Regions from separate parts of the Agromyces sp. NPDC058104 genome, predicted to be linked through region 2. Evidence: predicted binding sites of a transcription regulator. Region 2 holds the regulator's gene; the other holds the start of a gene.

Region 1 (6,922 bases), on a different contig from region 2:
AGCTGCGGCTGGTCGAGCTTCTGGAACAGCACGATCTCGTCGATGCGGTTCAGGAACTCGGGTCGCATGGCCTCGCGCACCTTGCCCATGACGCGCTGGCGCACATCATCGGCAGAGGCGAAGCCCGAGGCATCCGAGCCGGCGACGAAGCCGAGCGCACCCGACCGCGACGCGAGGAACTCGCTGCCGAGGTTCGAGGTCATCACGACGACCGTGCTGCGGAAGTCGACCGTGCGGCCCTGGCCGTCGGTGAGGCGTCCGTCGTCGAGCACCTGCAGCAGCAGGTTGAACACGTCGGGGTGCGCCTTCTCGATCTCGTCGAACAGCACGATCGAGTACGGGTTGCGCCGCACGCGTTCGGTGAGCTGGCCGGCCTCGTCATAGCCGACGTATCCGGGAGGGGCGCCGACGAGTCGCGACACGGTGTGCCGCTCGCCGAACTCGCTCATGTCGAAGCGGATCACGGCGGTCTCGTCGTCGAACAGGCGGTCGGCGAGGGCCTTCGCGAGCTCGGTCTTGCCGACACCCGTCGGCCCGAGGAACAGGAACGAGCCGACCGGCCGACGCGAGTCGCCCATGCCGGTGCGGTTGCGACGCACGGCCTTGGCGACCGCGGTGACCGCGTCGTCTTGCCCGATGACGCGCTGGTGCAGCTCGCCCTCGAGGTCGGCGAGGCGCTCGCGCTCGGTCTCGGTGAGGCGGTTCACCGGGATGCCGGTGGCCCGCGAGATCACCGCGGCGATCTCGGCCTCGTCGATGACGGTGGCATCGGATGCCGCGGCGCGACCCTGCTCGGTGACCTCGTCGAGCTTCGCCTGCACCTTCGAGATCTCGTCGCGCAGGCGCGAGGCCTCCTCGTAGTGCTCGGTGCGCACGGCGGCGTTCTTCTCCGCCTCGAGCTCGCCGAGTCGCGACTGCATCGCGGAGACATCCACCTTCACGCCGAGGCGCAGCCGCAGGCGCGCGCCGGCCTGGTCGATGAGGTCGATCGCCTTGTCGGGCAGCACGCGGTCGCTGAGGTAACGGTCGCTGAGCTCGACGGCGGCGCGGATCGCGGCATCCGTGTACTCGACGCCGTGGTGCTGCTCGTACGCGGGCTTCAGGCCCTGCAGGATGAGCACGGCGTCCTCGATCGACGGCTCGCCGACTCGAACGGGCTGGAAGCGGCGCTCGAGCGCCGGGTCCTTCTCGATCTTGCGGTACTCGTTCAGCGTGGTCGCACCCACGAGGTGCAGCTCGCCCCGCGCGAGGCGCGGCTTCAGGATGTTGCCGGCATCCATGCCGCCCTCGCCCGCACCACCGGCGCCGACGACCGTGTGCACCTCGTCGATGAAGACGATGAGCTCGCCCGTGTTGGCGGCGATCTCCTCCATCGTCTTCGTGAGGCGCTCCTCGAAGTCGCCGCGGTAGCGGGTGCCGGCGAGCATGCCGGGCAGGTCGAGCGCGATGACGCGCTTGCCGAGCAGGGCCTCGGGCACGTTCTCCTCGACGATCGCGCGGGCGAGGCCCTCGACGATCGCCGTCTTGCCGACGCCCGCCTCACCGACGAGCACGGGGTTGTTCTTCGTGCGGCGCGAGAGGATCTCGATGGTCTGCTCGATCTCGTCGGCACGGCCGATCACCGGGTCGAGCTCGCCGTTCGCGGCACGCTCGGTGAGGTCCATGCCGAACTTGTCCAGCATCGGGGTCTCGGATGCCTCGGTGCCGGTACCGTTCGCCTGCTGACCCTGTTCGCCGTGCTCGGCATCGATGCCGTCGGTGCTGACGGTCTCGCGCATGCCCTGCGTGAGCGCCTCGGCGGTGACGCCGGCGCGCGCGAGCACCTGGCCGGCAGGCGCATCCTGCCCCAGCACCAGCGCGAAGAACAGGTGCTCAGGGTCGATGTACGTCGCCCCGCTCGACCGCGCCACCTGGTAGCTGTGGAACAGCGCGCGGGAGGCCGACGGCGTGATCGTCGCCGCATTGATGTCAGCGATATCGGATGCCGCGGGCAGACGCGCCTCGGTCGCCGTGATGATGCGCTCGGGGCTCGCCCCGACACGGCGGATCGCCTGCTGCACGCTCTCGTCCTCGACGATCACGCGCAGGATGTGCAGGGCGTCGAGCTCGGTCTGCCCGCGCTCGAGAGCGAAGCGCCCGGCCTGCTGAAGGATCGATTGGGTGCGCGCGGTAAGGAACCGGCTGAGGTCGATCGACCGCGCCTGTCGCGCCTGCTCACCCGCGAGGTATCGGGCAAGGAACTCGTCGAACGAGCTTGCGCCGGCCTCGTTGAAGTCGTTGGGCACCTGGCCTCCTGGTTGAAGTTGAGTGTGGTTCGCTCAAGTTCAACGCGGAGTGTGTGTGAGTATTCCCAGAACTAGCAGCAACACCCATTGAGACCCCCGACGCGCATCGTAGACGCCCCGTACATGTGCTTCGCATCAATAGTCGGCGTGCTTGGTGTGTGAAGTGGGAGTCTCTACGGGCACGATCGGGCCGAAAAACGTAGCTCCTAGCTTGACCAGCCGCTGATCCAGCCTTCAGCTCGACGCGCGAACATCAAGCGCTGCGTGATACATCCTGTGAACGTGAGCGGCACTGAGTTTCTCCATCGAGGCCGCTGATCCCAGGAGGCGTGGACTTTCGGAATGAAACTGAGGTGCCTTCGTCTGGCCAACAGCGAAGCCAACCAAGCCAAGTTGATAAAGCAGGTCGGAGAGCGGCCCGTATGTCTCGGCCCAACTCGACTTCCCTGAAGACCAGACGGCCTCCGAGAGGTCGGTCATCCAAGCTATGCCCTCAAAGTTGGGCTCCGTTGTGATCAGAAAGGCCGAATCCAGTCGATCCGTGTACTCGCCCATTGTCATCCGAGCCTGACAGCCCCGAAATACATCGAACACTTTGGCGATCCCGGGGTACGTCGTTTTCCATTCATCTCTCAAGGCAAGGAGCCGGTTCGCTGAATAGGTCGCCTCCGCCGAGTGGATGTCCTCCCACGACAGACGGGTCTTTCCCACACCCGTTCCCAAACACTCATTCATGAAGGCGATCGCATCCCGTGGCCGAAGTAGGGTGCGATCGAAAATGTAATTGATGGCGCTTCCGCGGGTACGGTTCGGATTCGGTACGAGGTCCCGGACGCTATGTGCATCGAGGCCCAACGGTGGAGCAGCGGCCCGGACGCGCTCGTCCAGCAACTCTTCGAGGTCCGATTCTGTCCAGCGCATCCTGAGCACCAAGGAACGAAACTTCTCTTCCTGGCCACCGCCGCGACGCCCGAAATCGAGTTCCTGAAAGAGATTCGTTCGAAGCGCAACCAGCACTTTCAAATTGCTTACCCGCTTTAGGTCGAGAACGGTCCTGAACAAACATCGCACCAGGTCGTTTGCCAACCGCTCATCAACCCAGTCGCGATCAAGATCATCGATTACCACATAGGTGAAGTGCTGATCGTCTAGCACGTCCTCGTTGAGAACGGCGATCATCTTGTTCAGTTTCGAGATCTGTGTCGCATTGACCACTCGCTGATAACGATCAGCTTCTTCCTTACGAGTCTCGGAAGAAATCTCGGCGCTGGCGGCAGCACCCAAACCTGCAGGACCCGCCTTGAGCGATGCATCCGCACCTATCGTCTGGGTGAATTTGTCCGTGATGTCGCGTACGCGTTCCTCAGCCTCGCACCAGAACCTACCTTCGAACTCGTCAAGGTAGTCGAGAGCCGCTTGCTTGGCAGGGTCGCGGGTAATTTTCTCTCGAATCTGATCAAGAAACTTCTGTTTAGCGGCAGGTTCGTTCACGCGATATCTGTGACGGAGGACTTCAACTAACAACACATGCTTCCACAGCGCGGTCCAGAAGAGATCAAGGTTCACGTCAAGCGAGTCGAGATAACGAATGACGCCTAAGTCAGTTATGTAAGGGAGCGCAAGGTCCTCAGGGTTGATACGGATGCAATGACCTTGTGCCTCGTCCTCCAGTTTTTGGAAGGCTGCAGACTTTCCAGCTCCCGTCCGCCCCACGATAAAGCAACGCGGGTCGGACCTTGAACGAATCACGTCGTAGTCGCTTGAGTTGAAGAACGCCCCAGAGAGAAGTGGATCCGCTTCGGCTTGTTCGCCTCCCAGCGTAAAGCCGCTCTTCAGCCTCGGCTTCTTTGCCGACATTAGATCCGCCAATCCCGATGCAACCAATCTCCAGGTACGTTGCGCGCGCTACCGTGAAAGCTATCCCAGGTCACCCCCGGAGCACTGAAAGTGCCTTACCCGTAAACGGGGGACAACCGGGCTGAGTGACGCGCCGACAACCGAGGCGAGTGGCATCGGGTCACGGCGTCTGAGGACGAATACGGTTCAATACGACTGTGAGTGCTTCTCTTGGATTCGTATCCAGCTCGATCTGCCTCCGGCCACCGCGGGTGGCGATCTTGGTGCCGGATGACGACGCATGGCGAGATTGGGTCATGTATGCGTTGGCGACTGCCGGAGAATACTGGGGCGGCGGCGGGTTCATTCTGGTTCCATACAGCCGACGGACAGGCGATGCTTCGCTGGAATTCGCGGACATCGTGCGCTCATACGACCCGGATCACGTCGTCGTCCTGGAGCTACCGCTCAGTGATTGGGAGAAGCTGTACCCGGGGTCAATTCAGTTCGGAAACGTCGAGGACGAGGAAGAACGGCATCGCCTGATCGCGAATTCCAACCTCCGTCACCCAGATGAGACCGCTCGACGAGCGCAGGCGCAGGTGACAACATGGTGCTCGCCGATGCGCACGGGCCGGGTGAGTCAAGACCGGAAGGTGCCCATGGCGACCGTCAGTACGCTCGGGAAGCATCGGGGGCCATCTGACAATGGGCCGCTGGCGGCCGCTGCCGACCGAGGGACAACTGGGCTGGCAGCGGCGGAGGACTGGCGATCAGACGTTTCGCTGCTGGCAGCGATGCGCCTCGGGGTCTCGACCTCGGCGCCCGGTGCCCGCCCCGAGCCCGAATCGGGTTCGCTCGGCTGGCTCCTTCGGATGGAGCACAGCCCCCCGAGCGATCTTGTGTGGGGTGAGCGAGGCGAGTCAGACGAGCCACTTGAGTCCTGGTTCCGCAGCGCTCAGCGACTTGTGCACATCACCCGCGGGCACAACTTCGATGGGGTCGTGCTCGTCGTTGGCGATACTGTCCACGACTTCGCACTTGCGCTCGCGTACGACCGGATGATCGGAAACGGCGTCTGGCTCAGCACAACTCTCGTCGAAGACGATGTGCTCATGACACGCAGTATCCGCCCAGTCATGCAGCTGCAAATATCCGAGCTCGAGAACCACGGGGGCCACCTTGTGTTGACTTCGGCGTCCGCACCCGACGCGTATCTCCAGGAGCTCTCCGCCAAGCTGCAACTGGACGAATGGGGATTTCAGTTCGAGGCGGACGGGCAGCAGATTTCGATTGACACCCGCCAGGATACGGTCGAAATTCGGAAGGCAGATCTGAGCAGCGGCCTCATGCGGCTAATGGCCGACGAGCACATCGGGGCCACTGTGTTGCAGCCAGTCGCCAGCGACGACGAAGGCTCGCGCGAGTCCCTGGTCGGCTTCGAGTCTCCGCTACCAACGAAACTCCTCTTCGAAGAAGGGTCGGGCCGCGTGCCGTACTGGTATGTCGATGTGAACACTGCGGGTGACACTACGCCGCGAGGGCGCGACTTTCCGTCCCGAGCCCTCACCGTTCGTGACGGGTATTATCCGCACGTTCACCTGCGTTCCAGCATAGACGGCGTGACTTTCGACCCCCGATCGATGGGGTTCGTTCCCTCCGGAGCTTTGCTAACCTCTCGCATCGGAAGACCGCGCTTCCGCTCTCCCTCCATGGTCGCGTGGGTCCGGGCTATGGCCGAAAAGGATGGCCTGGATGTCCGTCTGTCCGATGCGGGTCGCCGTGTAGAGCTTGTGCGTTCCCGACTCGGCAGTAGGGAAGACCTTCTGGAGGTTATAACCTCCGAGAATCTGCCACTGCTCCGGGCGTTTTGTCGACGCACAGGGCGCCCATCGCGGAACGAGCGTGACCCAGAAGTCGTAGTAGTTGGACTCGATCCCTACCTGTCTTTCAGCGCAATCGAGAGCCTGTCGCCGAGATACACGCCGGATCAGCGCATGGACCTGATAGATCGTCTGATCTCTGCACGAATTCTGCGCAGGGGTCTTGTGCTCGGGTGTGAGGAGTGCGGCCGGCCCTCGTTCGTGGACGCGGACCGAGTCGGTCAGCAGTATGAATGCCCCCAATGCGGAGCAATGAATGCGCTGCTTTCTCCCCGATGGAAGAGGCTGTCCACCGAGCCGAAATGGTTCTACGATCTGTACTCAAACCTCCGCGAGATGCTTGGCGCTCACGGAGACGTGGTGCTTTTGGCTGCCGCACAACTTCGGTCAATGAGTCGGACATACGCGGACACGCCAGAACTGGAGTTTTTCGATCAGGAATCTGGCAAGGCCGTGGCGGAGGTCGACATTGTGGCCTGCGTCGACGGCGAAGTGGTCATTGTTGAGGCGAAATCCAATGGAACCTTCGGCGCGAAAGGGAGGGGGCCACAATCGGCGAAGTTGATGAGAGTGGCCGCCGCTCTCCGCGCGGATCGGATCGTGCTCGCGACGACTGCTGAGGCCTGGAACTCCACCGATGTCGACCACTTCAAGAGTCTCGGGGCGACCGCACTGCCGTTCCCGGTCGAGATCGATGTTCGATCTGGACTGGGGGCGCTCGGCCCACGCTAGTCGTGGGCTCAACGGCTCGAGAGGTTTGATTCATCACAGTGCCAACGGCAAGATCCGGTAGAGGTGGCCGTCGAAGTCGACTGCGCGTCAGTGGCTGAGGCTGCTGAGTCCGGCGGCCGATAGGCGACGCGGCGAGCGGAGTCCCCGACCTCGCCGTGCCCCGTTGACGCGCCCTCCCACCGGCGT
Region 2 (6,922 bases):
GCCTCGATGCGCCGCGCGAAGTCGGCCTCGATCCGGCTGCGCAGCTTGCGGTAGCGCCGCAGCTCGCGGTCGTACCGGGCGAGTTCTGCGGCGACGAGCTGCTCGTCCTGCTCGCGCGCGTCCATGTCCGGCAGGCTACTGCCTCGGGGTGGAATACTGAGCGGCAGCCGTGAGTTGAGTCAAGTACACTCAAGTTTCACCGGCTCGACTTGACACGTTCATTCGGCGCTGGGAGGCTTGAGTCGTCAAGGCTCAAGTCTTGGCGCATCTGACTTCGGTTGCGGGCCAGGAAGGCCGAACCGGTATCCGGCGAAGGGGCTCGAGGGGCGTCGCGCTGCGCGCGGCCCCGCTCGACCGCCGCCCGCCGGGAGAAGGAGAGAAACACATGTCACGTGCAGTAGGAATCGACCTCGGAACCACCAACTCGGTCGTCTCGGTGCTCGAGGGCGGCGAGCCCGTCGTCATCGCGAACGCCGAGGGCTTCCGCACCACCCCGTCGGTGGTGGCGTTCACCAAGGACGGCGAGGTGCTCGTCGGCGAGACCGCGAAGCGCCAGGCCGTCACCAACGTCGACCGCACCATCGCGTCGGTCAAGCGCCACATGGGCACCGACTGGAAGACCGACGAGATCGACGGCAAGAAGTACACGCCGCAGGAGATCTCCGCCCGCATCCTGCAGAAGCTCAAGCGCGACGCCGAGCAGTACCTGGGCGACACCGTCACCGACGCGGTCATCACCGTGCCGGCGTACTTCAACGACGCCGAGCGCCAGGCCACGAAGGAGGCCGGCGAGATCGCGGGCCTCAACGTGCTCCGCATCATCAACGAGCCCACCGCCGCGGCGCTCGCGTACGGCCTCGACAAGGGCAAGGAGGACGAGCTCATCCTCGTCTTCGACCTCGGCGGCGGCACCTTCGACGTCTCGCTGCTCGAAGTGGGCAAGGACGACGACTTCTCGACCATCCAGGTCCGCGCGACCGCCGGCGACAACCGCCTCGGCGGCGACGACTGGGACCAGCGCGTCGTCGACTGGCTGATCAAGAAGTTCAAGGACTCGACCGGCGTCGACGTCTCGAAGGACAAGATCGCCCTGCAGCGCCTCAAGGAGGCCGCGGAGCAGGCCAAGAAGGAGCTGTCCTCGAACCTGAAGACCTCCATCCAGCTGCCCTACCTCTCGCTCACCGAGAACGGCCCCGCGAACCTCGACGAGACGCTCACGCGCGCCGAGTTCGAGAACATGACGAGCGACCTGCTCGACCGCACGAAGAAGCCCTTCGAAGACGTCATCCGCGAGGCCGGCGTCAAGCTCTCCGACATCGCGCACGTCGTGCTCGTCGGCGGCTCGACCCGCATGCCCGCGGTCTCCGAGCTCGTCAAGAAGGAGACCGGCCAGGAGCCCAACAAGGGCGTCAACCCCGATGAGGTCGTCGCCGTGGGCGCCGCCCTCCAGGCGGGCGTCCTCAAGGGCGAGCGCAAGGACGTGCTGCTCATCGACGTCACCCCCCTCAGCCTCGGCATCGAGACCAAGGGCGGCATCATGACGAAGCTCATCGAGCGCAACACGGCCATCCCGACCAAGCGCTCGGAGACCTTCACGACCGCCGACGACAACCAGCCGTCGGTCGCGATCCAGGTCTTCCAGGGCGAGCGCGACTTCACGCGCGACAACAAGGCGCTCGGCACGTTCGAGCTGACCGGCATCGCGCCCGCGCCCCGTGGCATCCCGCAGATCGAGGTCACCTTCGACATCGACGCCAACGGCATCGTGCACGTGTCCGCGAAGGACAAGGGCACCGGCAAGGAGCAGTCGATGACGATCTCGGGCGGCTCGAGCCTCCCGAAGGACGACATCGAGCGCATGGTGCGCGAGGCCGAGGAGCACGCCGCGGAGGACAAGGCCCGCCGCGAGTCGGCCGAGACCCGCAACTCCGCCGAGCAGCTCGCGTACTCGGTCGAGAAGCTCATCAAGGACAACGACGACAAGCTCCCCGCCGACGTCAAGTCCGAGGTGCAGGGCGACGTCGACGCGCTGAAGTCGGCCCTCGCGGGCGACGACGACGACGCGGTCAAGACCGCGTTCGAGAAGCTGTCGCAGTCGCAGACCAAGCTCGGCGAGGCGATCTACGCCCAGTCGCAGGCGGATGCCTCCGCCGCGGCCGGCGAGGACGCCTCGGCGACCGGCCAGGCCTCCGACGACTCCTCCGACGAGGACGTCGTGGACGCCGAGGTCGTCGACGACGAGGACGAGAAGAAGTAGCCATGACCGACGAGCAGAACCAGAACAAGGACGAGCCGGTCATCCGCGACAAGCGGAGGATCGACCCCGAGACCGGTCAGGTTCGGCAGCCGGAGGCCGACGGGGCGCCCGAGGAGGGCGCCCCCGAGGCGGGCGCCTCGAACGACTCGGGCGCCGAGGCATCCGGCTCGTTCGACGACGAGGCCGAGCTCACGGTCGACGACATCCTGAACGCGGCGAACGCCGAGGTCCAGGACCCGAGCGACGAGCATCTCGCCGACCTCAAGCGGGTCACCGCCGAGTACGCGAACTACCGCAAGCGCACCGAGGCGAACCGCGAGGTCGAGCGCGAGCGCGCGGTCGGCGCGGCCGTCGCCGTGCTGCTGCCGGTGCTCGACGACCTCGACCGGGCCGAGAAGCACGGCGACCTCGAGGGCGACTCAGCCTTCGCGACGATCGCCGCCAAGCTCCGCGGCGCCGTCGAGAGGCTCGGGCTCACGGCCTTCGGCGAGGTCGGCGAGCCGTTCGACCCGCAGCGTCACGAGGCGATCTTCCAGCAGCCGAGCGCCGACGTCGAGGTCGACACCGTCGCCGACGTCGTCGAGACCGGCTACATGCTGGGCGGCGTGCAGCTCCGCGCGGCGAAGGTCGTCGTCACGACCCCGTCGGCGTAGCGAACCACCCGGTGGTCGAGTAGCGACGCGTCTCGGGACCGAGCATCAGGTCCCGATGCGCACTACTCGACCACCGGACCCGTTTCAGACAGACTCAGAGAGAGGAGGTGCCGATGGCCAGTCAGGACTGGTTCGACAAGGACTTCTACCAGGTGCTCGGCGTCTCCAAGGACGTGAGCGACGCGGAGCTGAAGAAGGTCTACCGCAAGCTCGCGCGAAAGTACCACCCCGACTCCAACGCCGGCGACGCCGCCGCCGAGGCGAAGTTCAAGGAGATCAGCGAGGCGCACTCCGTGCTCGCCGATCCCGAGCAGCGCAAGGAGTACGACGCGATCCGGGCGATGGGCTCGGGCGCGCGATTCACCGCGCCCGGCGGTGCGGGCGGCGCCGGCGGATTCGACGACGTCTTCGGCGGAATGTTCGGCCAGGGCGGGCCGGGCCGCAGCCAGTCGTACACCTTCCAGCAGGGCGGCGACTACGACGACCTGCTCGGCGGGCTCTTCGGCGGCGGCCGCTTCGGCCAGTCGACGGGCGGCTACCGCGGGTTCGGCGGCCCCACTCCCGGTCGCGACGTCACCGCCACGACCACGCTCGACTTCGTCACCGCGACCAAGGGCGACCAGGTCACCCTGCAGACGGCCGAGGGCAAGCCGATCACGGTGCGCATCCCCGCCGGCGTCTCCGACGGGCAGAAGATCCGGCTGCGCGGCAAGGGCCACCCCTCGCCCGACGGCGGCGAGGCGGGCGACCTCATCCTCACCGTCAACGTGCGCAAGCACCCCGTCTTCGAGCGCGACGGCCTGAACCTCCGCGTCACCGTGCCGGTGACCTTCGCCGAGGCCGCACTGGGCGCGACCATCCAGGTGCCGACGCTCGGCGGCGACCCCGTGAAGCTCCGCGTCGCGCCCGGCACGCCGAGCGGACGCGTGCTGCGCGTGAAGGGCCGCGGCGTCGAGACGAAGAAGGGCACCGGCGACCTGCTCGCCGTGGTCCAGATCGCGGTGCCGTCGCACCTCTCGAAGGACGCGCAGGCGGCCGTCGAGGCGCTCGCCGCCGCGCTGCCCGACGAGAACCCGCGCGACGAGCTGCTCGCCAAGGCGAAGGGCTAGGTGATGGAGGTGCACGAGAGGAGCCCGCTCTTCGTGATCTCCGTCGCGGCCGAGCTCGCAGGCATGCACCCGCAGACGCTGCGGCAGTACGACCGGCTGGGTCTCGTCTCGCCCACCCGTACGGCGGGCAAGTCGCGGCGCTACTCGATGCACGACGTCGTCCAGCTGCGCGAGATCGCGCAGCTCTCGAGCGAGGGCGTGAGCCTCGAGGGCATCCGCCGGGTGCTCGGGCTCGAGGAGGAGGTCGCGACCCTGCGCGCGCGGGTGCGCGAGCTCGAGGGCGCGCTCGCCGACGAGATGCTGAACCGCCCCGGCCGTCGCGTCTTCGCGGCCGGTTCGGCGGGCGAGGTGATCAGTCTCAAGGCCGGCACCCGGGTGCGCCGCGAGAACGCGGTCGTCGTCTGGCGCCCGCTGGAGCGCGGATGAGCGGCGTCGCGCCGGCCCCGGCTGGGGCGCCGACGGCGGGCGCGGCGACGGCGTCCGGCCCCGGCGCGCCCGTGCGATCGGCCGGACCGGTCGGCGCTTGGGCGCTGCCGCTCGTGACGCTCGGCTTCTCGATCGGCCTGCTGCCCGCGCTGGTCTTCGTCGTGGTGCTCGCGGTCTTCGTCGTCGTCGGCCTCGCCACCGGCGGGCTCGGCGGGGCGGCGATCGTCGGGTTCCTCACGACGCTCGTCGGCGGTGGCGCGGTCGCCGCGCAGCCCTGGCTCGTCGTCGTCCCCGTGCTGCTCGGCGTCGTCGCCTTCGCCGCCGGCATCGTCGGCAGCGTCGTCGCGCTGCGGCGTCGCGGCCACCCCGCCCCGCACGCGGTGACCTGGTCGTCCGCCGGCATCGGCCTGGTCGTCCAGCTGTTCGTGAACGGCGTCGTCTACTTCGTCCTGACCTTCGTCGTCGCCGCGGTCGTCGATGGCGGAACCGGCCTCGTCTTCTTCGGCGGCGATCCCGCCCCGCTCACGGTCTTCGTGCTGTGCGCACTGGCGGTCACCGTCGGCATCGGCTGGCTCGTGTGGTGGCTCTTCGGTCGCGTCTTCGCGGGCCGGGCCCAGCGCGCGTCGCGCTGATCACGCACGAGCCGGGCGGCTCGCGCGGAGTGCTGCGGTGCGATCGGCCTCAGCGGCCCCAGGCCGAGGCCGGCGCCTCGATGACCTCGTAGGGGCGCGAGCTCCAGTGCGTGCCGTAGCCGTAGTGGCTCGACGCCCAGACCGAGGCCCAGATCGCCTGGGCGGTCGCGTCGGCCGAATCGCCGCGCGCGAGGGCCGCGTCGACCTCTGGATAGCGTCCCGACTGCAGGTTCTCAGCGGCGTAGTAGGCCGCCTCGACGAGGGTGGGGTAGCTGCCGAGGCCCGAACCGCCGCCGGAGCCCTGCCCGTTGTTCAGCGGGTTGTTGCGGTTCCACCAGTTGTCGGCGCCGTTCTCCTGCCGCATCCACCGCATCATGAACGTCACGTTCTCGTCGCTCAGCGGCCAGCCGCCCTCGACGAGCACGAGCTTCGCCCAGTCCACGTTCGTGCCGCCGGCGACGAGGGTCTGCGAGCCGGTGGTGGCGACGTAGGACTCCCGCGAGACGGCCGGCGCCGCGACGTCGGCGCCGACCCGAACTGCCTGCGAATCCTCGTGCAGCGCGGCATCAGCCGCCGCCGTCGGCAGCGATCCGCCCGGCTGCGGCAGCGGCGCCAGCGCGAGGCCGGCGAGGAGGCCGAAGACCGAGACCACGGCTGCCGCGACGAGCGAACGGCGGGGTGCTCGCGATCGGGCCGGTGCGCCGACCCGGGGACGCGTCACCGGCGTCGCGACCTCCTGCCGCGCCGCCCGCCGTCCCCCGGTTCGTGCGTCCTGCATGCGGCACCGAGGGTAGCAAACGCGTCCGTGAGCCGCACCCAGCGAACGCGATCGGCGAATCGGCGCGTGGTGCCGCCTCAGTGGACGCCAGTGGACGCCACCGCCGGCGACACCGCCGCGCGGTTCGCGATCCGGCGCCGCCGCAGCCACTTGTCGCCCTCGACGACGACCAGGAGCACCAGCGTCAGGCCGAGGCACTGCAGCCACTGCCACCCCGTCAGCGACACGGTGCCGAGCATGCGCTGGAACAGTCCGAGCTCGGTCGACGCCACGATGAGCACGACCGGCCAGACCAGGATCTTCGCGACCGCGGCGATGGGCGGCAGCAGGCCCGACTCGGGCGTGCGACGCATGAGCAGGGCGCTCAGCACGGTGGCGAGCCCGAGCACGACGTAGGCCATGGTCATCGATGCCGTCGGTTCGACGGGGCTCGGCACGTCGGGTCCCCACACGAGCGGCACGAGGGCGATGAGGAAGATGACCGCGCCGTAGACGAGCCACTCCACGAGCGACACGCGGTTGACGACGCCGATCCTCGGGTCGCGCGGCGGGTGGTTCATGATGCCGGGCGGGTTGGCGTCGGCGGCGATCGCGATCACCGCGAACAGCGCCACGAAGAAGTTGATGAACAGCACCTGCGCCGGGAACAGGGCGACGCCCTCGGCGATCGAGAATGCGCTCGCGGCGAGGAACAGCATGATCAGGCTGAGCAGCTGGGTCATCTGGAAGCGGAGGTACGCGGTGATCTTCGAGTACACGATGCGACCGAGCTCGACGGCGTGCACGAGCGTCGCGAAGTTGTCGTCGGTGAGCACGAGCTTCGCCGCCTGCTTCGTCACCTCGGAGCCCGAGCCCATCGCGACGCCGATGTTCGCCTGCTTGATCGCCGCGGCGTCGTTGACGGCATCGCCGGTCATGGCCACGATGGCGCCCTCCGACTGCAGGAGCCCGACGAGTCGGAGCTTGTCGTCGGGGGTGACCCGGCCGAACACGTGGAGCTCGGGCAGCCGCCGCAGGAGCTCCTCGTCGTTCATCTGCTTGAGGTCGGCACCGCTCACGGCCCCCGC

What was found. The regulator HspR, encoded in region 2, represses chaperone genes until heat shock. The targets are predictions, from matches to a motif close to AAGTTGAGTCNNNNNGACTCAACTT.
Region 1: the regulator HspR is predicted to act here: its motif matches at 2,301-2,325, upstream of ACFVTH_RS12080 (ATP-dependent Clp protease ATP-binding subunit).

Annotation. Positions count from the first base shown of each region.
Region 1 covers NZ_JBHVTD010000002.1:888,792-895,713, reverse strand. Annotated here, with positions in the region: gene ACFVTH_RS12080 (ATP-dependent Clp protease ATP-binding subunit) at 1-2,285, opposite strand, end outside; gene ACFVTH_RS12075 (P-loop ATPase, Sll1717 family) at 2,520-4,142, opposite strand; gene ACFVTH_RS12070 (hypothetical protein) at 4,439-6,736, shown strand.
Region 2 covers NZ_JBHVTD010000001.1:1,370,211-1,377,132, reverse strand. Annotated here, with positions in the region: gene ACFVTH_RS06525 (GTP pyrophosphokinase family protein) at 1-125, opposite strand, end outside; gene dnaK (molecular chaperone DnaK) at 386-2,257, shown strand; gene ACFVTH_RS06515 (nucleotide exchange factor GrpE) at 2,260-2,910, shown strand; gene ACFVTH_RS06510 (DnaJ C-terminal domain-containing protein) at 3,024-4,019, shown strand; gene ACFVTH_RS06505 (heat shock protein transcriptional repressor HspR) at 4,023-4,445, shown strand; gene ACFVTH_RS06500 (hypothetical protein) at 4,442-5,077, shown strand; gene ACFVTH_RS06495 (hypothetical protein) at 5,127-5,855, opposite strand; gene ACFVTH_RS06490 (cation-translocating P-type ATPase) at 5,933-6,922, opposite strand, start outside.